4 regions of the Exiguobacterium sp. E17S genome follow, and region 3 is predicted to be linked to each of the others. Evidence: riboswitches for the same ligand, from Rfam matches in the RefSeq annotation. Region 3 holds a riboswitch; each other region holds the start of a gene.

Region 1 (7,501 bases), on a different contig from region 3:
CGCAAAAAACAGGACGAGGGCAAGGATCGCGAGGACGATCCCCCAGTCGTTCAAGAATCCGAGGACAGGACGTAAACCCTTCCCTCGGTTCGTTTGTTTTGATACTACCTCATTCATCGTTGCCCTCCTCCTGTCGCATACCACAACAAGGTTTCTTCTGATGTATCCGCCGTCTTCGTTTCATGGACGATCCGTCCATCGAACATGACGTAGATTCGGTCCGTGACGGTCAAAAGTTCATCCCATTCACTCGTCGCGTAAAGGATCCCTTTTTGTTGTTGTGCGAGTCCGTCAATCAGACGATAGATATCTTGTTTGGCTCCGACGTCGACACCTTTTGTCGGTTCGTCCAAGACGAGTACAGAAACATCGGTCAGTAACCATTTTCCGATGGCGACTTTTTGTTGATTCCCACCGGATAGTTGACCTACTTCCTGTTTCACGTCTGCCACTTTAATGCCCAGCTCCTTGACCCATTGCGATGCCTGATCTGCTTCTTTGCGACGATCCATCAGCCCCCAGCGGTTGACGAAATCATGAGCTGCCGCTGCTGTTAGATTTTCTGCGACAGAATCGGCAACAAGAATTCCTTCTTTTCGTCGTTCTTCTGGAACGAGACCGATTCCCGCTTGAATCGCAGCTTGTGGATTGCGAAGGCGATGGGCTTTTCCACCTATCCGAACCTCCCCTTCCTGAAACGGGCGATCACCGAACAATGCTTTGCATAATTCCGTTTTACCAGCACCGACAAGACCCGCGATACCAACGACTTCACCTGCTTGAACCGTCAAGGAGATATCGTGGACGTCCGCATTCGTAGCACTCTCGACGGTCAATACGTTCGTTCCATTTACCCGTGACGTTTTCGCAACAGACGTAAGCTGACGCCCGAGCATCTGCTCAACGACAGCTTCCTTCGTGATGTCTGTCAAAAGACATCGTGAGATGAGTTGACCGTCGCGCATGACTGAGATGGAGTCGCAAATCTCATATAGTTCCTGTAAACGATGCGAGATGAAGATGATCCCAAGCCCTCGTTCGGCTAAACGACGCACGACTGAAAAGAGATGGCTTGTTTCCGCCTGACTGAGAGGTGCCGTTGGTTCATCTAAAATCAAAAAACGGCGTTCTTGGACGAGGGCGCGAGCAATCAGTACGAGTTGCTTTTCAGCAAGCCGCAACTCCTCGACACGTGTCTTGACGGAAATATCCGCCTGTAATGTCGCTAACGCTTCCTTGGCACGCTGTATGTAACGGCGTTGGGATACGAAGCCAGTCATCGTTCCGTCCGTCAACAGATCGAGACAGATATTCTCAGCGACCGTCAAATACGGGACAAGCGCCACATCGACCTCTTGTTGGACGAGATCGATTCCAATCTGTTTCGCATCACGTGGTGACGTGATGGACAACTCCTTCCCGTCGAGACGGATCGTTCCTTCGTCCGCCGTTTCCGCTCCGGATAAGACTTTCATCAACGTCGACTTACCGGCACCATTCGCACCGACAAGCGCGTGGATTTCACCGGATTTCACTTCAAACGAGACTTGTTTTAAGGCTTGCACTCCTGGAAACGCCAGTGAAATCCCAGTCATCTTCAAGTGATGATTGGTAGACGTCATTGTTTTTTATGGACGTCACGCAACCGGTCCATCCACGGTTCATTGAATTTGTCCGATGTACTCCATCCTTTGATGATCGTATCGAGATTGTACATCGTCGTATCCTGCTTCAACGCCTTCTGCTCCACGAGTTTCGCGTCGAGATCAAAGCTATCTGGTGTCTTCTCGCCAGCGATTTTCTTAGCCAGTAATCGCATGTCCGTTTGTCCAATCAAGAATGGATCCACCGCACTCGTCGAGACCCAGTTACTGCCTTTTTCACGCATCAGGTTGATATCCTGATTCGAGACATCGATCGAGATTAGCGGGATTTCTTGACGTTTATTATCCTTGAGCGATTTGTAAGCCCCTTTTGCGACTTCGTCCCACGCTCCCCAAACCGCATCAATGCTTCCTTTCGGATATTTCGCGAGAATCGCATTCATCTTCGTTGCGATATCCCCTTGGACATCTTGGAAGTTTGTCGGTCCAACCGTCTCAAGCGTTTTGATCTTACCGTCTGCTTCGTACGTCTTATAGATTTCCTGACGACGATCGAGCGGGGCAAAACCTGGTCCGAACCAAAGTTTGATGACACGGACCGGCTTTTTGTCCGTCACCTTCGTCACTTCATCAAGCGATAGCTTCGCGAGTTGATGATCGTTTTGGAATGTTTCCGTCACACCTTTTAACGTCGTTCCTTTTTTCTTCGTGACCGTATCGAACGTCACGACCTTCAGCCCTTTGTCGACCGCTGGTTTAATCATGTCATAGGCGTAGTCTTCCTTACCATGCGAGATGATGAGCCCATCATAATCTTGCTGAATCGCTTGCGCGACCAGCTCCTTGAACTTGACGTCGTTACCTTCCGAAATGAACGTGCTGACTTTAAAGCCAAGCGCTTCGCCTTCACTTCGTGCGCCATCAAGGAATTGTTTCGTATGGTCGTCCGATGCTAGGTTGCGGATGACGGCGATCTTGACGTCCGATTGAACCCCTTTTGGTACATCCTTGACGACCTTCGTCGTCGTGGCTTCTCCATTCGCACAAGCCGCTAGTAACAGTGCCGGTGCTAGGACGGCGTAAGCTAGTTTTTTCATGACATATCTCCTTATCCGAGGGGTTGAAGCCCTGTTAATTGTTCAATCGTTTCTTCATTCGGTTGCGTGATGACACCAAGTTCGGTAATGATGCCCGTGATCAATGTGTGTGGTGTGACATCAAACGCCGGGTTGAAGACAGCGACGCCTTCCGGTGCTGTCGCGACACCTTGGACAGTCGTCACTTCCTGCGGATCACGTTCTTCGATTTCGATCGCGTCTCCGGAAACGAGCGAGAAGTCGAACGTCGAGAGCGGTGCTGCGACGTAAAACGGAATACCAAAAGCTTGCGCGAGCAATGCCAATTGGAACGTCCCGATTTTATTCGCGGTATCTCCGTTTCGTGTAATGCGGTCGGCACCGACGATGATCGCATCGATCTGTTTTTCTTTCAGCGTATGGGCGACCATGTTGTCCGTAATTAACGTGACATCGATGCCGGCACGTTGCAGCTCCCATGTCGTCAATCGTGCTCCCTGCAGTAACGGTCGCGTCTCACTCGCAAAAACGGATAATTCGATGCCGCGTTCTTTTGCGATGTAGAACGGCGCAAGTGCCGTTCCATAAGCAGCGGTCGCAATCGATCCAGCATTACAAATCGTTAGGATCCGGTCGCCTGACTGGAACAATTCCAGTGCATGAATCCCGATTTGACGTGACGTCTGCGCATCCTGGTCGTATAAGGCGACCGTCCGTTTTTCCAACCGTTCGCGAATCTCTTCTACCGACGTCCCGTCTTGAATGATTGGATTCAATTGATCGAGGACATTTCGCAAGTTGACGGCCGTCGGTCGTGTCGCGAGTAACGTCGCCGATGTCTCAAGCAAGGCTTGCTTGTAGACCGGTAGCTCTGCTTCAAAGCGGTACGCTTCTTGAACGAGCACGAATCCACCGAATAAGCTGATCGCAGGTGCGCCCCGGACACGTAGTTGTTTAATCGCCTCAACCGCTTGCGCGAGATCAGCAATGACTTCATAGTGCTCTTCTTGCGGTAGACGTGTCTGATCGAGAATCGTCAAGATACGATCTTCGTAACGGATACTTTGAACGAATGTAGTCATCGGCTGAGTTCCTCCGTTACGTCAAAGTTTCGTAAATCATCGAATGTCCGGCATTCTGTACGGCGTTTGATTAACGCCGCTCCTAGACGAAGAGCGTGACGTTTCCGCTCTAAGCGTTCCGTCGTTGAATCGATTGATTCTAAATCAGCGACCGGTGCAAGACCAATCGTCCGCCGAATCAATTCGCAACCGGCAAAGCCAAGGGCATCCTGCAAGATCGTGCTCAATACATCGTCGACGAGCCCCGATGTCCGGAATGGTTCGACGGCTTCCCGTTCCCATAAGGCACGGAACGTTGAAGCAAATGTCAGCCAGAACGTGTCGATGTCGCGAATCCGGGCATCACGAAGTGCTGAATAATCGGGGTATGCTGCAAAGAATAAGTGGGCGATGAACTGTCCGACATCGAATCCGAATGGACCATAAAAGGCGAATTCAGGGTCGATGACCTTCGTTTCCGTCACCGAGGCGAAGATGCTTCCTGTATGTAGATCGCCGTGCAGCAATGCATCTCCTTTTGTGATGAAGAGCGCTTCAAGTTTTGCGACTTCGCGTTTTAACTCATCGTCTGCCCATAAATATGCCACCTCTTCTTCAAGCCCGGCTTCAATCTCGTTCGTCTCCGCGTCATGGAACGGATCCGTGAAGATTAATTTTTCCGTGATGTCGCACAAGTCTGGATTGTAGTACGTTCGGGCGACACGTTTCTTTTCAACCGGACCAAGCGCAAAGTCCGATGTATGAAATAACGTCCGAGCGAGATAAGAACCGATATGTTCCGCAAGCAACGGATACTGTTCACCTGCGAGTAAACCGCTTCGAACGATCGTCAGATGTGAAAGATCTTCCATGACCGTATACGCCTCTTCATGACTAGCATGAAAAACACGTGGCACGAACGGTACGGCATGCCGTGCGAATTCACGGAGTGCGGATTGCTCGATCCACGCTCGTTCGAGCGATAACGGCCAGCTCTCCCCGACGACCTTCGCATATGGTAATGCTTGTTTTAAAATCAAGCGATGTTCGCCTTCTCGAATCCGAAAGACGAGGTTGAGGTTCCCGTCGCCAATCTCTTCTGCTTCGACGGCTCCATCGCCGATCAGTCCTAATGTCCGAACACGATCAATCGCGTCCTGTTCTGTGAATGCTTTATATGTCATCTCAGTTTCCCCCTATGTGATACACGAAAAAGCGCCTCTTTTCGTCATCGAAAAGAGGCGCAGAAAAGTCACTGCGTCCTCTTATCTCTCAGACGAAACGTCTGTTGGATGTAGCACCGTGCCCAGTGGTCGGTTGCTGCGGCGTCATCGGGCCAATTCCCTCTGCCAACTCGCGATAAGAGTCGTATGTAGTTGTCGTGTGTGATATTGATTTGAATCTTACGCAATCGACTTCCTCGCTGTCAAATCGAAATCAAGCAGAAACGGATATCATTTTTAAGTCATCTATAGAAAGAGTATTTTCAAAAAAATAAATTTTCTAAAAATAGTTTGACAAGTGGCGATTCTCATGTAAAAATTGCAATTAGATTTCACAATTTCATCCAATTCTTATCAAGAGCAGACGGAGGGACAAGCCCTACGATGTCGCAGCAACCGACCTTTTGGCACGGTGCTAATTCTTGCAGCTACTAAGCTGACAGATAAGAGTCCACGTTCGAATCATTCATGGTCTCTTGTCGCTGACGAGAGACCATTTTTTTGTTGAAGGAGGAAAGACATGGCTTATATCACTGCTACTTATCAATTGACTGCCCGTGATCGACTCGAGCAGCGCGCTGAACAACTCGCGCTTGGTCTGACAGTCGGTTCTTGGACGGAACTGAATCATCTCGAACAACAACAACTCGCCTCGTTCAAAGGGGAAGTCGTACATACCGAAGAGCGCGATGGCAAAGGATATATCACGATTCGTTACCCGGAACATAACGTATCGCGCGACTTTTCTGCGATTCTGACGACCGTCTTCGGGAAACTCTCACTCGACGGTGAAATCAAACTAACGGAATTGCTACTACCCGATACATTTACGTCGGACTTTCCAGGTGCGAAATTCGGGATCGAAGGGGTCCGTTCCTTGATCGGTGTCGAAGATCGCCCATTATTAATGAGCATCTTCAAAGGAGTCATCGGACGCGATTTATCGTTCCTTCGTGATCAACTCGAAGGACAACTCGCTGGTGGGATTGATCTCGTCAAAGACGATGAGATCCTATACGACAATCCGTTGACACCGACGATTGACCGGGCACGGATCGGACGTGAGGTCATCGATGCTCACTTCCAACGGACCGGTAAACGTGCGTTATATGCGATCACACTCAGCGGTCCCGTCTTTACGCTCAAGGATCAAGCCAAGCGATTGATTGATGCTGGAGCGACTGCTTTCTTGCTGAATACCTTCACATACGGACTCGATGTCTTACGTGAACTGGCAAGTGATCCGGAAATCAACGTTCCTATCTTCAATCATCCGGCATATAGCGGTGCGTTGATCGCTAGCCCGAATCACGGAGTCGCAGCCCCTGTCTTACTCGGCACATTACCGCGTGCTGCCGGAGCAGACTTGACGCTATTCCCGTCTCCTTACGGCAATGTCGCTTTACCAAAGGATGTCGCCCGTGGCATCGCGGTCGAAGCGACCCGTCTCGGTCAGACGAAATCAATCTTCCCGGTTCCTTCAGCCGGTATTCATCCTGGACTCGTCGCTCAACTCGTACGAGACTTCGGGATCGATTCCGTCATCAACGCCGGCGGCGGCGTACATGGTCATCCGCAAGGTGCTGCGGCTGGTGTCATTGCTTTCCGCCAGGCACTCGATGCGGCACTCGCAAATGAATCCCTATCGGCGGCAGCATCGCGTCATGAAGAATTACGGATCGCCCTTGACGCTTGGGGGATCAAGTCATGACCGTACGGATTCTTTGTGACTTCGACGGTACGGTGACGACGCAAGATAACATCATCGCACTCATGCAACAATTTGCGCCAGCGAGTGACTTCGAACCGTTGAAACGCGGCGTACTCGACCGAACGCTATCGATTCAGAGTGGTGTCGGGCAAATGTTCGCACTTCTGCCGTCTGACGGAAAAACAGCCTATCTTGACTTTTTGTTGGAGCGTGCAGTCATTCGCGACGGATTTTCGGAGTTACTTCAGTACAGTCGTCGTCAAGGAATCGATTTTTCGATCGTCAGCGGTGGAATGGACTTTTTCGTCGAACCGATCTTAGCGCCATTCCTTGAACAAGAACAGATTTACTGTAACGTCGCCGATTTCAGTGGTCCATTCGTCCATATCGATTGGCCAAACGCCTGCGATGCCCATTGCACGAACGGGTGCGGCTGTTGTAAAACGTCCGTTGCCCGGGCATTGCGCAAAGACGATGACGTCATCATCGTCATCGGTGACTCGGTGACGGACTTCGAACTCGCGAAACAAGCGGATCGTGTCTATGCCCGTGATTATCTGATCACGTTGTGTGAAGAGAACGATATCGCCTATACACCGTTTGAGACGTTCCACGATATCGTTCATGATTTAACGCGAGCGGAGGTGACAACATGACATTCATGCGACGGTATGAAGAGCTACGCGCCATCAAACAAGAGCTTGCGGCGCGCGATTGGTTCCCTGGTACGAGTGGCAATCTCGCCATTCGGACGTCCGGTGTCCCGGTTGAATTCCTTGTGACGGCAAGCGGAAAAGATAAACGGCAGACGACTCCTGACGACTTC
Region 2 (7,501 bases), on a different contig from region 3:
TCGCGTTCGCACAGGCAGGCTTTTTTGTCATGGCACCTTTCTATCGAGGGAATCTAGGCGGTACGGGAAAAGAAGACTTCGGTCATCACGATATCGAAGACGCCTGCAGTGCCTTTGACTGGTTGCAGCAACGTGTCTCGCATGTTCACGCATTTGGATTTTCACGTGGTGGACAGATGGCATTGCTCCTTGCGCATCACCGTCCAGTCGCCCGAACGGTGTCCTGGGCAGGGGTGACGGAGTTGACGTGGACGTATGAAGAGCAGAAGACGATGCAAAAGATGCTGCGGCGATACACGGGAGGTACACCAGACACGGTTCCTGATGAATACGCGGTTCGCTCGCCGCTCCATGTCGAACCTCAAGGTGAAGTATTATTGATTCACGGTGCATACGACGAGAACGTTCGTTTACGACACGCAACCGCTTATGCTGCACGTCATCCTGAGCAGACGACGCTTCAGACTTATGCCTATGCCCATCAATTTCCGATTCATGACAAGTTGCGTGTGACGCGGAATGTGTTGAATTGGTTTGAGACTGGTATCTATAATCGATGATTTAGCCGGTACGATGAATGTCGTATCGGTTTTTTTGTCATCTGAAGAATTGAACTTACATACATAATGGGAAAAAAAGAATATTGATTCGTTGTAAAAAACAATAAACTTCCTGAAAAATAAATTTTGATATAATTAGAACTATATGAGTAATGTAGAGGGGGATGGAGGACGATGGATATCTTACTTGCACGTCAACCCATCGTTGACCGAATCGGAGCAGTTGATGCATTTGAGTTGCTGTATCGTTCCGTCAAACAAATGAATGTATTCGACGGTGATCTAGCGACAATGGATGTATTAACGAATACACTCGTTCATATGGGTGTGGAGCATGTCGCTGAAGGTAAAAACCTTTTCGTCAACTTTACAGCGGATCTCTTGAAAAGTGATCTGATTCACTATTTAGATCCAAGTTTGTTCGTCATCGAAATTTTAGAAACAGTCGATATCGATACAGAGATGTTATCTGTATTGCACAGTTGGAAAGAAGCAGGTTTTACGCTAGCACTCGATGATTTTGAAACGGATTTACTTCGTCAACATGGAACAGAATTATTCGCGCTAATTGATTTAATTAAAATCGACATCGAGGCGATTTCCCCTCGCGAGCAAAGCGCAATCCTGCATATCGTCCGACGTAATTATCCCCATATTAAGATGCTTGCCGAACGAGTCGAGACACATGAGGATCACACACGTTGTCTTGAGATGGGATATGACTGGTTCCAAGGCTATTTTTACGCTAAGCCGATGTTGATGAAGGGAAAAGCTGTCCCTCCTCAATTGCCGGTATTGCTGAAGATGCTAAAATGGCTCGATACGGATGAAAAATACGATGAAGTCATTGATGAGATTGAAGCAAATCCGTATATCAGCATTCAAGTACTGCAACTGATTAATTCTCCAGGAATGGGATTACGAAATACAGTCAGCTCTGTTCGTCAAGCCATTTCACTACTTGGCTTCTCGCAACTCAAAAGCTGGATTTCGTTAATTGTCTTACGCGAGATGAAGCTTGCTAGTCCTTACGAATGGTCAAATGAGTTACTCCGGTCTTCCTTACATTGTGCAAAACTTTGCGAGTTGTTTGCGAAAGAGACGCGTACGTTAAAGCCGGAGAGTGCTTATATGATCGGTCTGTTATCACACATTGATGCGTTATTGTCTGTGGATATCGACGACATTATCGACCAACTGCCAATTGAAGATTCTCTAAAGGTCGTTCTACAAGGAAAAGATCATCCGTTTCGGGATTGTTTAGTGCTTGCAATCAGTGCAGATCGCGGTGATTTTGATCAGTTCGAACTACTCAGTCAACGTTTAGGTGTCTCGCTTACTCGTTCCTATGCGCTACTAGCAGAAAGTCAGGTGTGGCTCAAGCAAAAAGAAACACATATTCAAGAAAAAACGGATTCTGTTTTAGACTAAAAGTGAAGTGCATGTTTTTCTTGATCGAGAAAAACGTGCACTTCTTTTTTTGTTGATCATGAATTAATTTCTTAAGAGATTTACCGATTTTTAAACATAAAAAAAGAGCCCGAAGGCTCTTTTTTATAGGCGTGGACCAGCTGACTTGATCGCATCCGTCGCACTTTCGAAGCGAAGGAAATTGTGTTGGAATTTCTCAGCAAGTGACCGCGCTTGTGTGTCGTATTCGTCCGGATTCGACCAGACGCGTACCGGATTGAGTAACTCGCTTGGAACACCTGGAACTTCAAGTGGCATATGAAGTCCGAAAATCGGATGTTCTTCTGTTGGAATCGTTGCGAGTGTGCCGTTGACGGCAGCATTGACCATCGTCCGTGTATACGATAGCTTCATGCGACTACCTGTTCCGTAAGCACCACCTGTCCAGCCTGTGTTGACGAGATAAACAGTGACACCATGACGATCAATCAATTCGCCGAGCATCGTCGCATATTTTTCAGGCATCAGTGGAAGGAACGGTGAACCGAAGCATGTTGAGAATGTTGCTTCCGGTTCCGTGACACCGCGTTCTGTTCCGGCGAGTTTTGATGTATATCCTGATAGGAAGTGATACATCGCTTGTTCTTTCGTCAATTTACTGATCGGAGGCAAGACACCGTAAGCATCAGCCGTCAAGAAGACGATTGTCTTCGGGTGACCAGCACGTGACGGAACAGCGATATTATCGATTGCAGTGATCGGATAAGCAGCACGCGTATTTTCCGTCAACGATGTGTCATCGTAATCAGGATGACGGGCTTCGTCGAGCACGACGTTTTCAAGGACGGTTCCAAAACGGATCGCGTCAAAGATTTGCGGTTCTTTTTCACGCGATAAGTTAACGGTCTTTGCATAACATCCACCTTCGATGTTGAAGACACCGTCGTGCGACCAACCATGTTCGTCGTCCCCAATCAATTGACGGCTATCGTCTGCTGACAGGGTGGTCTTACCAGTACCGGATAGACCGAAGAACAAGGCGACGTCGCCTTCGTGTCCGACGTTTGCCGAGCAGTGCATCGAAAGGACATTTTCTTGTGGCAAGAGATAGTTCATGACGGAAAAGATGGATTTTTTGATTTCTCCCGCGTATTCCGTTCCACCGATCAAGACGATCCGGTGTTCGAACGACATCGCGATGAACGTCTCGGAGTTCGTTCCGTCAACGGCAGGATCTGCTTTGAAATGTGGCGCATAGACGACCGTGAACGGTTCGAAGGCAGCCACTTCAGGATACTCGCGTAAAAAAAGTTGTTTGGCAAACAGGTTATGCCAAGCGTATTGTGTGAGCACACGGACCGGAAGGGTGAAGTGCGTATCTGCTCCAGCAGCAGCTTCTGTGTAGTAGAGCTGATCGGCTTCGTTCATGTAACGAAGAACCTTTTGCAACAATTGTTCAAATTTGTCTCCATCCATTGGTTGGTTGACATGACCCCAATCAATGTGAGACTCGCAGGAAGAATCACGGACGATGAACTTATCTTTTGGTGAACGACCTGTAAATTTCCCCGTTTCTACAGATAATGCGCCGTTCTCAGCAAGGACACCTTCTTCGTTTCGAATCGCATGTTCGACAAGTTCAGCAACAGATAGTTGTTTGAACACATGCTCTTTCTTGAGTAGTTCTTCGATATTCAGGACCGTCATCGGCATCCTGACCCCACCTTTCCCCTACGTTGGTTTTGGCTCACTGAATTTAGTATGACACATTTATTATATATGACATACTAAAGAGAGAGCAATCATTTTCTGGTGCTGATTTCTATTTATCTGGAAACGCTTTCAGCATTAACAGTTTAACATCTCTTTCAAAAAGTTTCGACTAGAATTTGAAACCTTGCTTGACAGAGTAGGTACAACTTTATATCATGTAATTCGTAACGGATACTCTTATTCTGAGCAGGTGGAGGGAACAAGGCCCGAAGAAACCCGGCAACCGTCCTACATTAATTCACATATTAATGAGGGAAAAGGTGCTCTCCTGAAGCGAAGTAAACACTTCGAACGATAAGAGGGTAAAGGAAGAACGCACAACCTTTCCCTGACCATTTTTTGGACTTGGAAAGGTTTTTTTCATTTTACCGTCCCACTCAACTAGGGGAAATGAGTACACCGTCAAATTCTTTTTTGGGAGGGTCATACATGACAAACCTTAATCGCCGACTATTCACGTCGGAGTCAGTCACTGAAGGTCATCCAGATAAAATCTGTGACCAAATTTCGGATTCAATTCTTGATGCAATCCTCGCAGCGGATCCAAACGCACGTGTTGCGGCAGAAACTTCTGTCACAACAGGTCTTGTTCTCGTTGCAGGTGAGATCACGACATCAACTTACGTCGACATTCCAAAAGTCGTTCGTGAGACAATTCGTGAAATTGGCTACACACGCGCGAAATACGGTTTCGATGCAGACACGTGTGCTGTATTGACATCAATCGATGAGCAATCAGCAGACATCGCTCTTGGTGTCGACCAAGCGCTTGAAGCACGTGAAGGTAGCATGTCTGATGCAGAAATCGATGCTATCGGTGCAGGAGACCAAGGTCTCATGTTCGGTTACGCAACGAAAGAAACACCAGAACTCATGCCACTTCCAATCTCGCTTTCACACCGTCTCGCACGCCGTTTGGCAGAAGTGCGTAAAAACGGTCAACTCGACTACCTTCGTCCGGACGGAAAAACACAAGTCACGGTCGAATACAACGAGAACAACGAGCCGGTTCGTGTCGATACAATCGTCATCTCGACACAACACGCAGAAGAAGTCACGCTTGAGCAAATCCAAGCTGACTTGAAAGAACACGTCATCACACCGGTCATCCCGGCTGAATACATCGACGCAGCAACGAAATTCTTCATCAACCCAACTGGTCGTTTCGTCATCGGCGGACCACAAGGAGATGCTGGATTGACGGGTCGTAAGATCATCGTTGATACGTATGGTGGATACGCACGCCACGGCGGTGGAGCATTCTCAGGTAAAGATCCAACAAAAGTCGACCGTTCAGCTGCATACGCAGCACGTTACGTCGCGAAGAACCTCGTTGCTGCAGGTCTTGCAGATAAAGCAGAAGTTCAACTCGCGTACGCAATCGGTGTCGCGCACCCAGTATCAATCGCGGTTGACACATTCGGTACAGGAAAACTTCCTGAAGCGCAACTCGTCGAATTGGTTGCTGAAAACTTCGATCTTCGTCCGGCTGGAATCATCAACATGCTTGATCTCCGTCGTCCGATCTATCGTCAAACAGCTGCATACGGTCACTTCGGTCGTACAGATGTTGAGCTTCCATGGGAGCAAACAGATAAAGCAGCAGTTCTTGAAGAACAAGCAAAACGTTTCGCATAATCAAAAAGTCCGAGAACCCTACGCGGGTTTTCGGACTTTTTTGTTTACGGGGAACTTTGCAGGAAACGAATGTTTTTTCTAGAAGAGGGTAAAAGTACATGAGTCGATTCGTATGAATACAAAGGGGGGTTCCGATTATGGAAATACGCGAAGCTATTCCAGCTGATGCAGGACGTATTCATGACATTGCCGTCACATCTTGGTTGGATACGTATGCAGAAATCTATTCCGAACGTTCGAAAGCGCATTTCGTGCAGGAGGCGTATCCGCAAGAAGAAGTCGTTCGTGCGATCCGGACGGCGGAAGAAGCACGGGGAGAGTATTTTTATGTCGGAATCATCGATGAGGAAATCGTCGGTTTCATTCATGCTGTTGATGTTGAGGGAACGTGGGAGATCATTCGTCTGTACGTCTTGCCGAAATATCAGCAAAACGGCATCGGGCGACGGCTGATCCGTGAACTCGAACGACAAGGAGCCGTCCCACTCGAAGTATACGTGGAGGCACGTAACTATAAAGCACGTCAGTTCTTAACCTCATTCGGTTTTGAAGAACTCAGTGAGATGACGGAAGAAGTCTTTGGGCAAGTAGAATCTGTCATTCGTCTTCGCCATGTCGCCTCATGAAATCCGTCTTGGGACGGTTTCGTGTGCGTTTGAAATAAGGTATCGTAAAAAGGAAGTATGAAGTGAAGAGGTGAGTTTGTGGTTGAACAACCAACAGGAATCATCGTATTAGTCTATCCGTTACAACTGCGTGCCCGTCCGAGTGAAGCCTTGATTCGGGTACTCGAACGAGAGTATGAAGTATTACTTGTCGACGCACCACGTCGCATCTCGTTTGAAGAGCATGGTCAACTGTTAAAAGAAGCATTACGTGAAGCCGGGAAACGCAAGCTACCGATTCATATCGTTGCCTGTAGCATGGGCGCACTCGTCGTCAATCGTCTGTTGCAAGAATATGAATTACCGGTCGCAAGCCTTGCGTTCATTTCACCGTTGTTTGATTGGCATCCGTCAAAACAACTCGGAGGCGTCAAACAAGTCTTTGCAAGTGCGTTCGATCGTTTCCGGCCCGATGCGCCACTCGGTACGTTGCCGTTTGGTCAAAGTACGGAAGATACCGTTCGCATCGGTGAACTGACCTATGCACAGTACCGGGAAATCGAAGAAGAGATCGTCGTACATGACGAGGAACGAAAAAAACTGCCGCGTGTGAACTTGGCTTGTTTTTATGCACCGGACGATCAGTTCGCAGACGTCAAGTTGACGCTTGAAGTATGCCGGAAAATGGGTGGCGATCAGATTTACTTACAACGTCTACACGGATTTCCGCATTTTAGTTTCGAACGGTTGAACACACGGTTTGCAGAAAAATTAATGTTGTTCTTTAAGCTTGTTGAAGAATGAAATAACAAAAGTGATGCCTCTAAAAAGGGGCATCACTTTTTTGTGTCCCATCATCCGCGTACTTTTTTCTCGATCGCGATGATAAACGGGGGATGATTTTGTTGATTCAAGAAACGGTACTGGAGAACGGCATAATCTTGCTGATCAAGGGCTGTGACGTAATCGAGGACAGCGTCGCGTTCCCGTTTTCCCTCCAGGTGACCGTGATAGACGACGAGGACGACAAGACCGCCGGGAGCGAGGACCGGGAGGAGGGCATCGAGTGCTTCGAGCGTCTCTTCACCTGTCGTCGTGATCGATTTGTCGCTTCCAGGCAGGTAGCCGAGATTGAAGACACCGGCACGAACAGGACGTTGTTCGTCCGAAAGACGGGCACCGACATGGATGTGGCTTTCATGATAAAGGTCGACGCGTGCTAACATTCCGGCTTCGTCGAGACGTCGAGTCGATTCCTCGATGGCTTGTGCCTGGACGTCGAACGCAAGGACTCGACCTTCTGGACCGACGCGTTCTGCTAAAAACTGTGTATCATGTCCATTTCCGGCAGTCATATCGACGACGCAGTCTCCGGGTTCGATAACGGACTCGAGTAATTGTTTCGTATAAGGTAGTACACGGGCAAGTGACATGGCATAGACTCCTGTTCCTATGATCTGTTTTTCTAGTAATGGTTCAGTATGTGCAAGATTCTTTCTGCATTATATCATTTTT
Region 3 (7,501 bases):
GCCAATTTCCCGGCCATGAATGGCGCGATGGCTGCCCCGAGAAAACGTAGGAAACTGTATGCCGCAGATGCTGTCGAACGTTCGACAGGTGCTGCGTCCATGACAGCTGTCGTGATGAGCGTGTTGTTATTCCCAAGCACGGCTCCCGCCAAGATGACACAGACGATGACGACGGCTGGTGTTTCCGTGAAGATCCCCATTAATAGAAGCAAGATTGCGAATGTGATCAACATCATGACCATCGCTTTGATTGTTCCGAACCATTGTTTCAGTTTCGGAGCCGTTAAGACCGATGTGATCGCAAGCAACATTCCCCAGCCGAGGAAGACGAATCCGAGTCCTTGCGCTGGTAATTTCATGACGAATGGCGCATAGGCCATGATCGTAAAGAACCCCACGTTATAAAGCGCTGCAACGATTCCGAGTGTCAAGAGCGAACGATGCTTCATCGCTTGGAACGGTGCTTTTAACGATAACTTCTGTTTCGGTGCAGCAGATGCTGCTGGTTTTGGCATCAAGAAGAGCAAAACGAGGAACGCGATAACCATGATTGTCGCAACACCCATGAACGGGGCGCGCCATGTGATTGAACCGAGCGTTCCACCTAACAATGGTCCAATCGAAATCCCAAGACCAACGGCTGCTTCATATAAAATGATCGCTTTGGCTGTTCCGCCTGACGATAAGGAAACAATCGCAGCGAGTGCAGTTGCGACGAATAAGGCGTTCCCTAGTCCCCAACCACCGCGTAACGCGACGAGCGTCCAGATGCTGTCTGCTTGTGAAGCAAAACCAGCAACGGTTGCGATGACGGCGATTCCGAGCATCAACGTTCCTTTTTGACCAATCCGTGATGAGATAGCGCCTGTAATCAACATCGCGAATGCCATGACGGCGTTATAACTTGTAAATAAGAGCGTTACTTCACTTTTTGACGCTTCTAAATTTTCGGCAATCGTCGGTAAGACCGGATTGACGAGCCCCATTCCCATGAATGCTGTGATACTGGCGAAAAAGACTGCCCAGACAGCAACTGGTTGATGGAATAATCCATGTTTGCTCTCTGCTAATACCGTTTCCGGCTCAAGCGTCGTTGTTTTTTCAGCAAGTGCCATAGTGTCCCTTCTTTCTATTGGATGTGTTACATGAACTGTTTAAACGAATGGCGGATGACGTCGCCTCGACTAATGATCCCAACAAGCCGTCCTGCTTTAAGGATTGGAAGCTTTTTGATCCGTTTTGCGCCGAGCGTTGCTGCAATCTCTTCCATTTCTGTGTCAGCGTCCGCAGTTACGACTTTTCGGCGTGCCAGTTCCATGACAGGTCGATTCAAGATATGACGAATCCGGTCTTCATAATCTTCTTCGTCTCCTTTGATGACATCTACATATAAGAATGTATCGACGATGATGTCCTTGTGTTTTCCAATCGCGCGCATGATATCTCCATCACTGATATACCCAACGACCTCCTGATCGGCATTGATGACAGGAACGCCGCTAATACCAGATTGAATGAATCGTTCGATGACCGTCCGAATCAGATCTGTATCGTTTACCGTGATGACCTCTTGTTTCATCGACTCATAAGCTTTCATCTGAATTCTCCTTTGTCGTTCGTTTCTCATACGAAAAAGTTGTATGATACAATTAAAAGAACAAAAATGATTGTATAATACAACTACAACTCTGTCAAGCCTCCTGCTTTTCGCATTGACAGCTTATCCACATTGGGTAATCATGAGGGACAGAGAGACTTTTTTGAAAGGGGAGATACCCGATGTCTCAACAAGCACTCGAAACCATTGAATTGGAGTTAGCAATCCTGATCCGGCGCTTGACGACAGCGACGGCAGACAATCGCAATTTAGATCGTGCTTCCTACCTCTTACTGCGACAACTAGCGGATTCCGGCAACGTCGGTGTCAAAACACTTGCCCGTGAACTTCAGCTTGATGTCTCGACCGTCAGCCGCCAAGCTGCAGCGCTCGATCAGAAGCAACTTGTGGAAAAAGTAAAAGATCCGACAGATGGTCGTGCCTTCTTCTATCATATTACGGATAAAGGACAAGAAGAGCTCACGATTTACCGGACAGCGCGCCTCGCGAGCATCGAACGTCTCCTGACGGATTGGCCATCGGACGATGCCGAAGATTTTGGACGTCTATTGCAACAATTCAACCGTGCCTTGCGCGAGCGGTAACGAAATCACACCATTTAAAGGAACGGACGCGAAATCAATCGATTTCGCGTCCGTTTTTTCGTCATTCTTCATGATGTATGAGAAACCTGACAAACCAAACGAATTTGTGCGATGTGTTCAGGTGACGTTCGGCAACAACCACCGATCAATCGTGCCCCTGCCTCATACCATGTCTTCGCGACGGTTTGGAACGACGTACACTGATTCGTACCCGACCATGTTTTTGCGACCGGATCATAAACCTCACCGGAGTTCGGATAGACGATGATTGGCACGTCCGTCAACGCCTTGACGTGACGAATAAAGTCGGTCGCGTAAGATGCCGGAAAACAATTTGCACCGATTGCTGCGAGCTGTGGATGTTGTCCGACCGTTTCAATACACGTCGCAAGTGCCGTTCCTTCACTAATGTGTGTCGCATCTTGAAGCGAGAACGTCAGCCAAGCGGACACTTCCGGATACGCTTCGAGAATCCGGAACAACACGACAGCTTCCTCGAGCGACGGAATCGTCTCAAATGCCAGCAGATCAGCCCCCGCTTCAATCAATGCTTCGATCCGTGGTCTGTGGAAGGCTTCTAGCACATCTGCTGACACTCCATAATGACCGCGATACTCAGAACCATCTGCTAAGTAGGCACCATAAGGACCCACTGATCCTGCGATTAATGCGTCACTCTTTCCGCTACGCGTGCGTGCGTTTTGCGCCAAGGTGACCGTTTGTCGAATCAGCGACTGTGCTTCCTCTGTCGTGATATGACGTTGCTTGAACCCTTCGATACTTGCTTGATAGCTTGAAGTGATGGCAACATCGGCACCTACTTCAAAGTAGTCACGATGGACGTGTTCGATCTGTTCCGGTGCTTCGATTAAGAGACGTGCTGACCAAAGCGGGTCGTTCAGGTCGAATCCCTTCTGTTCAAGTTCGGTTGCAAGGGCACCATCTAAAATGAGAAAGGGAACTTCCTGTAATCGTTGATCAACTGGATTTTTGATTCGGGACATCTTCAACACTCCGTTTCTGAGAAGAATTCGTGAACGCATGAACGACATAACAGATCACGATGAATGGAATACCACAGTACAAGGCAATTCGTTGTGTCGGATCAAATCCGATACCAATCAAGGAAATCAAACAAACGACGAAAGCGGCGATCGGTACGAATGGAAAGAGTGGTGTGCGATAGACCAATTCGTCGACCGTATGCCCTTCACGAAGAAATTGCTTCCGGAAGCGATACTGGGCAACGCTGATACTCATCCAAACGACGACGACAGCAAGACCGGAAATCGAGACGAGCGCGATATAAACACTTCCTGCTGCATAGATGCTAGACAGCAAGGCAAGTCCTCCGCCAAGCATGCTGAACAATACGGCTCGAAGTGGAACCCCACTTGGCGTCACCTGGGCGAAGAATCGTGAAATCATGCGTTCGTTCGCAAGCGACCAGAGCATCCGAGAGGCGGCGTAAAGTCCAGAGTTCGCTGCCGACAAGATCGCTGTCAAAATGACGAAGTTCATCACGTCTGCTGCGTAGGGAATTCCGATTCGTTCAAACACGGCGACGAACGGACTTTCGAGTACACCTTTCCCATCCGTTGGTAATAAGACGGCTAACACGATGATCGTACCGACGAAGAAGAGGACGAGTCGCAAGATTGTCGTCCGGATCGCAAGCGGAATCGTCCGTTTCGGATCGACTGCTTCACCCGCTGCGACACCGATCAATTCCGTTCCCGAGTAAGCAAAGTTCACGGCAAGCATCGTCATGAAGATGACGAAAGCGCCATTTGGGAACAACCCGCCTTCGGTTAACGAAGAAAAGAATGGAGCCGGGCTACCATCTTGCAGTGGAATGAAGCCGACGATTGCTCCCGCACCGAGTAAAATGAAAGCAATGATCGTCACGACCTTAATGGCGGAAAACCAAAACTCGACTTCAGCAAACACGCGAACCTTCAAGACGTTGATAACGAGGATCATCGCAGCGAACAATGCGCTGAACACCCATACAGGAATCGACGGGAACCAACGTTGCATCAAAATGCCTGCTGCCGTGAATTCTGAACCAAGGGCGACCGTCCACGTCAGCCAGTAGAGCCAGGCCACTGTATAACCGGTGCCGGGTCCGATGTACTTCGTTGCGTACTTATGGAATGATCCGGTTTCCGGCATGTGCACGGCGAGTTCACCGAGACTTAACATGACTAAGTAAACGACGACGGCCCCAATCAAATACGATAAAATCGTTCCGACGCGTCCTGCTTGTTCCAACGTATAACCTGTACTTAAAAATAATCCTGTTCCAATGACACCACCTAACGACAGCATGATCAGATGACGTGATTCCATCTTGCGTCGAAATGCTCCGCTCGTTTTCATGAATCCATTTCCTCCTCGTTCCACCTATTTCAAACAAAAAACGCATCCTCACGGATGCGTCGGTCGACAATTCGGAAATCTTATCGATCGGGTGCAGCACCCGCAGGAATTAGCACAGTATCTTTCGACCTGTTGCTGAGGTTTCATAGGGCCAGTCCCTCCACCTCTCTGGATAAGTATGTAATTGTTCCTAACCCTATCAAGTCTTTTTCAAATTGTCAACACAATTCAGAATACTCCTATCAAAAAAACATTCCGCATCGTATCGATCCGGAATGTTTGGAGGTTTATTTTTTGGCGAATAAATCCGCTGTTTTCAAGGCTGCACGAACCGCTTTCCGATTCAATGTTCCTTGCTGGTGCTTCATTTTCTTCGTTTGGGCAGCCAATTGCGCTTTGAGCGCCGCAATCTCTTGATCCTTTTGAGCCGTTCCTGTTTGTTTCTGCAATGCTTTGATTTTCTTATCTTTTTCAGCTAATTGTGCTTTTGTTTGTTTTTGCGCATCCGCAATCTTCTTCTCTTGTTCCGGGAAGAACCGTTCAAAACGAGCGACTGCTTCCTCAAGACTTACGCCAGAGATCGGTTGGACTGGTGGGAGCAACTCGGTTTGCGCCATTTGACGGTCAAACGGTACATTCTCAGGATAGTTCGTCTCTTGGTAGATATGCTCAAGATTGTTCACGTTCAAGAAGTCAACGAAGTTGTCGAAGTTACGCGCTTGAACACGTGCCGGACTTTGGAAGTCAGCGCTTGCTACGACGTCGGATAATTGTGTATCCGCTGTGATGTCGTTCGCCCAAATGTGCGTCAACTGATGGTAATCCGTCAATTCGCGCATCCGTGCATCTTTTGGAATGAGGATACTCGGCGTACCTGCAAGCGTTGCTGTGATGTTTCCGTGCAAGCGTGCACCAAAACTAAGGTCTGCTTGTCCGATGAAATCGAACCATGTCTGTGCGTTCAAGAAGAAACGAACCCGATCATTCATGTAAGCAGGATCCGACATTTTCACCGGATAGTTCGTCACTGAAAGATCTGCGATCGGGTGCGTCCCTGTATACGTCAACTTCAGTTCCTTCATCCACTGGGGAATGAAGTAATGATTTGGATACTCTTCCATCCCACGTGTAATGAAATCGAGGACGTTTTGTGGAGCTAAACGTGACGAGTTGACCGTAATCATCGACTCAGGTGTGATGTTCGTTTCACGGATGTGCAAGTCGCGACCGAACGCGTACATCGAAGGACATCCGATGACGCGATGATCGATCCCTTCGCGGAAACCAAGACGTGTTAAGTATTTCGACGTAATCTCCCCGCGAAGACCCAGCATGCTCGAGCGCTCGAGAACGGCACTGACGAATGCTTTGACATCTTCATCGAATGGGAATCCACCATCTAAGTCTGGTTCAAACGGTGCACGTAACCCTACACCGATGACGACGACTGGAATCTTTAATTTTTTGATGAGACGTGTATATTTCCGTAACGTCGGTACGAATTCTTTTCGGAATGCGTCCGCTAACGGAATGACATAAAGGTCAAAGTTGGCATTGATTTCGTCTGCCCGTTCTTCGTCGTAATAGTAATAGTCAGGTGTGATCGTCGTACCTTCTGTCATCAACGTCCGAAAGATACTGTATTGATAGATAAGATTTCCAACGTTTCCTCCAATGGAATTATGTTTCATCAAATAAGGAGCATCGAACTGTTCGAATGGTGTCATACCTGCACGAATAATAATACGTTTCATAATGGATAAACTTCCCCTCTCGTCTGCTTCATTCGTCCTTGCAAGAAAAAATACGGAAAAATATATTATCAGTTTTTTTCAATCTCATTAAGAATAGATGAACTTTATTTCGGAAGTCAACGATTCCTAAGGGAAACAGGTCTTTCGTCATCAAAACGAAACATTTGCACCACTCCATCATTTTTCTAAAATAGAAAAATGTGACTATCTAATCGTTTCGAGATACATGCGTAGATTCGCTTCGACTAATTTCAAGGCATACATCTGATCAGTCGTAGCAGGCTTCAATAATGCACTGAAAAAATGTTCCACTTCGACGGGCTGACCCTTTTCCATGTCCCGTAACATCGATGATTTCATCGTATCTTCCATTGCATGCATCTGCTTCAGTAAGACCGCTTCTACATCGTCATTAAAGACTGCGCCTTGTTCTTCCATCGCCTGTTTCGCTTCCGCCATGACGTCTAGGATCATTTGACGTCCAACAGCTTCTTTCCGAATCGGACCGATTGCTGAGCGAAATAGCGTCGTCACGCCCGCGAATGTCGAAATGAAGAGATACTTTTGCCACATGTCATCCATGATATGCATCGAATACTTCATTGGTGCCTTCGCTTTCGCAAAACACGCTGCGATTTTCTCTAGACGCGCTGTTGGTTTACCGGTTCGTGAACCAAATAGCAGCCGATGCGACGGGCTTGTCTGTACAATGCGCCCTTCTGCATCAAGCGTCGACTCAATAAAGCAAAGACCACCCAAAACTCGATCTTCTCCAAAGACTTCTGTTAACCGTCGAATGTGCTGCATGCCGTTCAACAAAGGAATGATATACGTCTCGCTCGAAACGAATGGCGCGATGTCCTGTAGGACGTCATCTAAGTGATAGGCTTTCGTTGAAAGCAAGATGACATCAAATGCACGATCCGGTCGCATGTCTCGTGTTATCAACTGAGGCGTAATCGTCATATCGCCATGAGGACTAGTGATGTGTAGTCCTGTTTTTTGTAGTTGTTCATATCGATTCGAACGGACGAGGAATGTCACCTGCTCCCCTTGCTCAGCAAGACGACCTCCGAAATAGCCTCCAACTGCCCCTGCACCTACAACTAACATGTTCATATGTACTATCTCCTCCTTACCCGTTCTGTGCGTTGCTTACTCCT
Region 4 (7,501 bases), on a different contig from region 3:
TATGCTCGATATCGTCGAAGCAACGGAATCAGGTCAATCGATTCAGAAGGCGAACGGGAATTTCATTCCGGATTTCTTAGAAGAAGCCCGTGTCATGAGTGTTCCTGCGTTGTTGCGAATTGAAGAAAATCAAGTCGTAGAGCGACTTTATGCCTTCCAGTCCGTTCAAAACGTCTTTGCTTTCTGTCAAGAACGGTAAGAAAAGTCCGATTGGATTTTTCTTTTTGTTAAATTGTCGGAATATTTACAATAATTCGTTGACAACGCAGAAATATGAATGGTATATTCATAACAACTTCTAGAAATGCATTATAGGAAGTCTAGCAGAGATGATCGTTCAATACGATTCAAGTCCTGAACCCTTTCTCCCATCCTAAGCCGGTGTATTGTTTCCCCTTAAGTCGTCCCCCAAAGACGAAGCGGTGCAATGAACGGGTGGTGGATCGAAAGGACCGATCAGGAAGTGAACGTAAGCTGGCGATCATGTCGAACAGGCGCCGTCCTCCACGCGGAAGAGCGAACAATTCCGAATGGAGCTGGGTTTTCCTTCGTAGCATTTCTAACCACATTATTCGTGTTGTCGGTTCGCCGGCAACGCCTTTTTTTGTTTTCTGGAAGTTTTTCGAGCCGGTCGCTTGCCAGGATAGCATCTCCTTGCTACAATGCGAATAAGGAAAATTACTTTAATTCATATCCGATTACTCGGAATTAACTGGTGAGATGGAGGACGACAAGGCATGACAGTACGTTTTATGGATGTTTTCACAGAATGGGCATCGACGTATGACGAGACAGTAACCGGACACGATCCGGAGTATAAAGAGGTTTTTCGTCGATACGATGAGATTTTGGATACAGTAGCGGATAAAGCGCAGTCGCCGGTCATTGAATTCGGAGCAGGCACAGGGAACCTGACACAACGTCTTCTGGCACGTCACGACGCCGTACTCGCCGTCGAACCAAGTCCGGAGATGCGGGCAATCCTGACGGAAAAGATTCCGTCACTTGATGTACAAGACGGTCACTTCCTCTCGTTCGAGGCGAAGGAAGCACGCAGTTTTGTTTCGACGTATGCGTTTCATCATCTAACAGATGAGGAAAAGGGAGAAGCAATCGAACTGATGGCATCACATTTACCGGCAGACGGAAAAATCGTCTACGCGGATACGATGTTCGTCTCAGAAGAGGCACGCCTGCAAACGATTCGTGAAGCACGTGCTCAAGGGTTTGATGCGTTAGCGGAAGATCTCGAACGCGAGTTCTACCCGTTGGTTCCAGTTATGGAAGAATTGTTTACAGCACGAGGATTCACTGTTAAATTTATACAATACAATCACTTCGTCTGGCTCGTAGAAGCCGAGAAAATGGGGGAATAAATCATGGCACTTCAAAAAATGAACGTCGAAAGCTTTAACCTGGATCATACGAAAGTCAAAGCACCTTATATCCGCGTCGCGGGTTATAAAGAAGGTAAAGTCGACCAAGTCGTCAAATACGATATTCGTTTCACGCAACCAAACGTTGAGCAAATGCCGATGCGTGCGATGCACACACTCGAGCACTTACTTGCTGAAAACATCCGTAACTACTCGGATGATGTCATCGATGTCTCGCCAATGGGATGCCAAACAGGTTTCTACATGGCGATGATGAACTTCGACTCGGTCGAAAAAATGAGCGAACTCGTTGAGAAGACGTTGAAAGACGTCCTCGCAGCAGAAGAGATTCCAGCGCAAAACGAAGTCCAATGTGGATTTGCGAGCGCACATGACCTCAAAGGAGCGAAGCACTATGCCGAGAAAATGCTTGCCGGTCGTGATGAATGGGACATCGTCTTCGGATGATCGCGAACAACGTCCGCGACCTCGTCGGAAACACACCACTCTACGAGATCACTTCATTCGATTTGCCTGCTGGTACGCGCATTTTGGCGAAGCTCGAATGGATGAACCCTGGGGGCAGCGTCAAAGACCGCCTTGGCATTCAACTCGTTGATGCAGCAATCGAAAACGGACATGTGACACCAGGCGGTACGATCATCGAGCCGACAGCCGGGAATACCGGCATCGGCTTAGCGCTCGCCGCTAAAAAATACGATCTCAAAGTCATCTGTGTCGTTCCGGAAAAATTCAGTCAGGAAAAGCAGACGTTGATGCGGGCACTCGGCGCAACCGTCGTCAACACGCCGACTGAACTCGATATGCAAGGGGCTATCGACCGGGCAAAAGAACTCGGTCAGGAAATTCCGAACAGTTACGTTCCGTTACAATTCGAAAACGAAGAGAACCCAGTCACGTATCAGCGGACACTCGGTCCTGAGCTGATTGCGGACTTGCCGCACATCGACTGGTTCGTTGCCGGTTGTGGTTCAGGTGGTACGTTCGCCGGAACAGCGGACTTCTTAAAACAACGTCTCGGTACAAAAGCAGCAATCGTCGAACCGGAAGGCTCCGTCTTAAATGGTGGTCCAGCCGGTCCGCATAAGACAGAAGGCATTGGAACAGCAAAATGGCCAAGTCTCGTTCCGCGTGAACTCGTCGACGAGATTCATACGATTTCTGACCGTGATGCATTTGACGCGGTTCATACACTCGCTGCTCGCGAAGGATTACTCGTCGGTAGTTCAGCAGGTGCAGCGCTCGTTGCTGCGCTTGATATCGCGAAGCGTCACCCCGGCAGTACGATCGTCACCGTCTTCGCAGACAGTGCCGAACGCTACTTAAGCCAACAAATCTTTGAAAAGGTGGACGAAACTCATGCGTAAGAAGACAGCATTGATTCATGGAGGAACAGGTGTCGACCGGGCAACAGGAGCCGTCACACCTCCGATCTATCAAACAAGCACATACAAGCAGGATAAAATCGGTCAACTTAAGGACGGATACGAATACTCACGGACAGCGAACCCGACACGGACGAGCATCGAACGATTGATTGCGGATCTCGAGGGCGGCGCACGTGGTTTTGCCTTCGGTTCTGGGATGGCAGCGATTCATGCCGTCTTCCACTTGCTTGAGTCTGGCGACCACATCGTCATGACAGATGACGTCTATGGTGGTACGTTCCGCTTGATGCAACGCGTCTTACCGAAGTTCAACATCGAAGTGACATTCGTCGATACGACGGACCTTGCGGCAACGGAAGCAGCGATCCAAGACAACACGAAGATCGTCTACGTCGAAACACCGACGAACCCGTTGTTGAAAGTTACGGATATCGCAGCAATCGCAACGATCGCCAAACGTCACGATCTTAAACTCGTCGTCGACAACACGTTCGCGACACCATATCATCAACAACCACTCGCACTCGGTGCAGATATCGTCTTGCACAGTGCAACAAAATACATCGGCGGACACTCGGACGTCGTCGCTGGACTTGTCGTCGTCAAAGATGATGCGCTCGGCGAAGAGCTTCACTTCATCCAAAACTCGACAGGCGGCGTACTTGGACCGCAAGACAGCTTCTTGCTCGTCCGTGGTCTTCGTACACTCGGTATCCGGATGGATGCGATCGAAGAGACAGCACATGATCTCGTTGCGTTCCTACAAGCGCAAGATATTGTCTCAAACATCTTCTACCCGGGACTTGCATCGCATCCTGGTCACGACATCCAAGCGAAACAAGCGACTGGATTTGGTGGGATGATCAGCTTTGATGTTGGTTCAGCAGCGAACGCAGAAAAACTCGTCGAGGCGACACACTTCTTCACACTTGCTGAAAGTCTTGGTGCCGTCGAGAGTCTGATTTCGGTGCCGGCACGGATGACGCACGCGTCGATCCCAGCAGAACGTCGGGCAGAACTCGGTATCACGGACGGTCTCGTTCGGATTTCAGTTGGACTTGAAGACGCAGAAGATTTGAAAGAAGACTTAACACGTGCTTTCACGTTCCTCGAAAAAGTTTCTGAAAAAACTGTTTGACAACAAAAATAACCCCTGCTAATATTCAGAATATATTCTACAAACTTAATACCGAAACTCTTATCGAGAGTGGTGGAGGGACTGGCCCGATGAAACCCGGCAACCGCGGATCTAATCCGAAGTGGTGCTAATTCCAGCAGACAAAAGTCTGGGAGATGAGAGCAAATGGTTTTGTGTACTGAAAAGTGCGCGCGTTTGCTCTAAAACGCGCGCACTTTTTTATTTTAGGAGGGACAGTTGTGATTCGTTTACAAGACGTAGGAAAGATTTATCGCTCAAAGCGCGGAGCGGTCGAAGCCGTCGCGAATGTCGATCTGACAATCGAGCGCGGTGAAATTTTTGGAATAATCGGTTATTCCGGAGCAGGGAAATCGACCCTGATCCGATTACTGAATATGCTCGAAGCACCAACGAGTGGTTCAATCCAAATCGATGGTGTTGAAATGACATCATTAAAACCAAAAGAATTACGAGGCGTCCGCAAGAATGTCTCGATGGTCTTCCAACACTTCAACTTACTGTGGTCACGGACGGTCGAAGAGAACATCATGTTCCCACTCGAGCTCGGTGGCTTCCCGAAAGCACACCGCAAGGAACGAGTCGCGGAATTGATCCAACTCGTTGGTTTAGACGGACGCGAAAAAGCCTATCCGTCGCAATTATCGGGTGGTCAAAAGCAACGTGTCGGTATCGCTCGGGCACTGGCATCGAACCCAGACGTTCTCTTATGTGACGAGGCAACAAGTGCACTCGATCCGAAGACGACGGACTCAATCCTTGAGTTACTCGTTGACATCAATGAAAAACTGAAACTGACGATCGTCTTGATCACACACGAGATGCACGTCATTCAAAAAATCTGTCACCGGGTCGCCGTCATGGAAGCCGGTAAAATCGTCGAGCAAGGACCGGTCGCAGAGGTCTTCCGTCATCCGAAGCAAGCGATGACGAAGGAGTTCGTCAAACAATTGACGTCGCCTTCGGAAAACGAGTTGACGTTCGCGAAACTACGCGAACGGTACCCAACCGGAAAAATCGTTCAGTTGACGTTCGTCGGATCGACAGCGGAAAGCCCGATCCTCGCGGAAGTCATGAAGGATTCACCGGTCCTGTTCAACATCATCGGCGGAAACGTCGGTCAATCACAGGAAGGGGCACTCGGTACACTGTTCATTCAGTTGATCGGGGAAACAGAAGCAACACAAGCGGTCATCACGAAGCTTCAAGCCAGTGATGTTGAAGTGGAGGTGGATCACCGATGATTTCATTCTTTGACAACCTAGATTGGGACATGGTGTGGGAAGCGACAGGCAGTACCGTCTATATGACGGCAATCGCTGGGGTTTCGACATTCGTTCTCGGTTTGATCATTGGTTTACTATTGTATGCGACAAACGAAGAGTTATTGTTCAAGAATCGGGCGTTCTATTCAGTGTTGAGCTTGATCGTCAACGTCTTCCGTTCGATTCCGTTCATCATCTTACTGATCTTATTGATTCCATTTACGACAGCAATCGTCGGTTCGTTCCTCGGACCAACGGCAGCATTACCGGCACTGATTTTCGGTGCTGCACCATTTTACGGTCGGATGGTTGAACTCGCGTTACGTGAAGTCGATAAAGGTGTCATCGAGGCAGCTGAATCGATGGGGGCGACGAAGTTCCAAATCATCTATAAAGTCTTAATCCCGGAAGCGTTGCCTGCCATCGTTTCTGGTATCACGGTCACACTCGTCTCACTTGTCGGTTATACGGCAATGGCCGGAGTAGTCGGCGGAGGTGGACTTGGGGACATGGCCTTCATCGAAGGATTCCAGCGTTCTCAAAACGATGTCATCGTCATTGCGACACTCTTAATCTTAGCGATCGTCTTCGTCATCCAAATCATTGGTGATTTGCTGATCCGTGCGATCGATAAACGTTAATTCAAATTTTATTCATATTGGAGGAATCATTCATGAAAGTTTGGAAAAAATTCGTAGGTACTGCTGCTGTATCCGTCTTAGCAATCAGCCTTGCTGCATGTGGCGAAAAATCATCAGGATCAGGTAGCGACGACAAGACACTCGTCGTTGGTGCTTCAAACGTACCGCACGCTGAGATTCTTGAGCACGTTAAAAAAGAATACGAAGCAAAAGGCTACAAGCTTGAAATCAAGAAGTTCCAAGATTACGTACTTCCGAACAAAGCACTCGCTTCAAAAGAAATCGATGCGAACTACTTCCAGCATGTACCGTATCTTGAGCAACAAGAGAAAGAAAACAAATCATATAAGTTCGCGAACGCAGGTGGTGTCCACGTTGAACCACTCGGTATCTATTCGAAGAAATACAAGTCACTCGATAAGTTGCCAAACGGTGCAACGATCTTAACGAGCTCAAACGTCGCGGAACGCGGTCGTGTCTTGACGTTCCTTCAAAATGAAGGATTGATCAAACTCAAAGATGGTAAAACGACAGATGCACAACTCGGTGATATCGCAGAGAACCCGAAGAAACTCAAGTTCAAAACGAACATCGAAGCATCACTTCTTCCGCAAGCTTACAAAAACAATGAAGGCGACGCCGTCCTCATCAACACGAACTACGCGATCGATAACGGTCTGAACCCGTTGAAAGATGCGATCGCTTCAGAAGATGAGTCGTCACCATACGTCAACATCATCGTTACACGTGACGGCGATGAAAAAGACAAGCGTGTCACAGCACTTCTTGACGTTCTGCACGAGAAGAAAAACCAAGATTGGATCCTCGACAAGTACAAAGGTGCAGTCGTTCCAGTCAGCAAATAAGTTCACCGAAACCGGCATCCTTCCTATATAATGGAAGGATGCTTTTCATTTGTCTGAAACAGGGGTTAGGGGGAATCATATGCAACGCATTCGTCAACTGCATCCGTTGACACTCGGGGTCTTGTTCGGGACGTTTTTCTCGCGTCTCGGAACGTTCATCACGATGCCGTTCTTCGCCATCTACATGACGACCGTCCTGAAGTTTGATCCGGTCGATGTCGGCTGGGTCCTCAGTATCTCAGCGATCGCCAGCCTCATTATGAGTTTCATCGGTGGTACCTTGTCGGACCGTTATGGACGGCGGGCGATGATGCTTGCCGGAACGATCGGATTCGCGATCGTCTTCATTGCGCTGGCACAAGTCGAGACGTTCTGGGCATTCTTTACGCTCAGTGCCTTGAACGGGGTCTGTCGCTCAATCTTCGAGCCATCTGCTCGTGCCTTGATCAGTGATACGACGGATGAAGCGAACCGGTTGTTCGTCTTCAATATCCGTTACGCGATGATCAACATCGCAGCAGCGATCGGACCGGGAATCGCTTTACTGCTGAGTGCAGGGAACACGTCCGCGACGTTTTACATCACGGCGTTCGTCTATATCGTGTACGGGGTGATGATCGGTATCTTATTCAAACGCCATCCGATCACCGAGACGCATGGTGGGAAAAAGGTCTCGTTTGGAGCAACGGTTCGTCTGTTGCGGACGGATATCGCCTTTACGCTGGCACTCGCCGGTATCATCTTCGGGGTCTTCGGCTACAGCCAGTTCAACTCGACCTTGCCACAGT

The links. Region 3 has a riboswitch for S-adenosylmethionine ahead of AC3B4V_RS13285 (amino acid permease). Riboswitches for the same ligand answer to the same signal wherever they lie in the genome.
Positions count from the first base shown of each region.
Region 1: linked by a shared signal. The riboswitch ahead of AC3B4V_RS10760 (2,3-diketo-5-methylthiopentyl-1-phosphate enolase) and the one ahead of AC3B4V_RS13285 (amino acid permease) in region 3 are both predicted to bind S-adenosylmethionine.
Region 2: linked by a shared signal. The riboswitch ahead of metK (methionine adenosyltransferase) and the one ahead of AC3B4V_RS13285 (amino acid permease) in region 3 are both predicted to bind S-adenosylmethionine.
Region 4: linked by a shared signal. The riboswitch ahead of AC3B4V_RS07475 (methionine ABC transporter ATP-binding protein) and the one ahead of AC3B4V_RS13285 (amino acid permease) in region 3 are both predicted to bind S-adenosylmethionine.

Region 1 is NZ_JBYLRU010000002.1:303,860-311,360, reverse strand. Features, by position in the region: gene AC3B4V_RS10785 (ABC transporter permease) at 1-117, opposite strand, end outside; gene AC3B4V_RS10780 (sugar ABC transporter ATP-binding protein) at 114-1,622, opposite strand; gene AC3B4V_RS10775 (sugar ABC transporter substrate-binding protein) at 1,619-2,701, opposite strand; gene mtnA (S-methyl-5-thioribose-1-phosphate isomerase) at 2,713-3,762, opposite strand; gene mtnK (S-methyl-5-thioribose kinase) at 3,759-4,925, opposite strand; SAM riboswitch class I at 5,004-5,107, opposite strand; SAM riboswitch class I at 5,313-5,414, shown strand; gene AC3B4V_RS10760 (2,3-diketo-5-methylthiopentyl-1-phosphate enolase) at 5,485-6,675, shown strand; gene AC3B4V_RS10755 (2-hydroxy-3-keto-5-methylthiopentenyl-1-phosphate phosphatase) at 6,672-7,331, shown strand; gene AC3B4V_RS10750 (methylthioribulose 1-phosphate dehydratase) at 7,328-7,501, shown strand, end outside.
Region 2 is NZ_JBYLRU010000001.1:1,388,697-1,396,197, reverse strand. Features, by position in the region: gene AC3B4V_RS07205 (alpha/beta hydrolase family protein) at 1-560, shown strand, start outside; gene AC3B4V_RS07200 (EAL and HDOD domain-containing protein) at 735-1,991, shown strand; gene pckA (phosphoenolpyruvate carboxykinase (ATP)) at 2,115-3,683, opposite strand; SAM riboswitch class I at 3,918-4,044, shown strand; gene metK (methionine adenosyltransferase) at 4,173-5,381, shown strand; gene AC3B4V_RS07185 (GNAT family N-acetyltransferase) at 5,519-6,007, shown strand; gene AC3B4V_RS07180 (serine aminopeptidase domain-containing protein) at 6,086-6,790, shown strand; gene mnmM (tRNA 5-(aminomethyl)-2-thiouridylate-methyltransferase MnmM) at 6,841-7,440, opposite strand.
Region 3 is NZ_JBYLRU010000004.1:172,990-180,490, forward strand. Features, by position in the region: partial or broken gene AC3B4V_RS13265 (MFS transporter) at 1-1,115, opposite strand, end outside; gene AC3B4V_RS13270 (CBS domain-containing protein) at 1,142-1,597, opposite strand; gene AC3B4V_RS13275 (MarR family winged helix-turn-helix transcriptional regulator) at 1,780-2,202, shown strand; gene mmuM (homocysteine S-methyltransferase) at 2,271-3,206, opposite strand; gene AC3B4V_RS13285 (amino acid permease) at 3,181-4,584, opposite strand; SAM riboswitch class I at 4,662-4,763, opposite strand; gene AC3B4V_RS13290 (polysaccharide pyruvyl transferase family protein) at 4,872-6,338, opposite strand; gene AC3B4V_RS13295 (ketopantoate reductase family protein) at 6,543-7,457, opposite strand.
Region 4 is NZ_JBYLRU010000001.1:1,444,384-1,451,884, reverse strand. Features, by position in the region: gene AC3B4V_RS07500 (thioredoxin family protein) at 1-199, shown strand, start outside; gene AC3B4V_RS07495 (class I SAM-dependent methyltransferase) at 738-1,376, shown strand; gene AC3B4V_RS07490 (S-ribosylhomocysteine lyase) at 1,380-1,844, shown strand; gene AC3B4V_RS07485 (PLP-dependent cysteine synthase family protein) at 1,841-2,764, shown strand; gene AC3B4V_RS07480 (bifunctional cystathionine gamma-lyase/homocysteine desulfhydrase) at 2,757-3,923, shown strand; SAM riboswitch class I at 3,981-4,085, shown strand; gene AC3B4V_RS07475 (methionine ABC transporter ATP-binding protein) at 4,163-5,185, shown strand; gene AC3B4V_RS07470 (methionine ABC transporter permease) at 5,182-5,847, shown strand; gene AC3B4V_RS07465 (MetQ/NlpA family ABC transporter substrate-binding protein) at 5,880-6,713, shown strand; gene AC3B4V_RS07460 (MDR family MFS transporter) at 6,793-7,501, shown strand, end outside.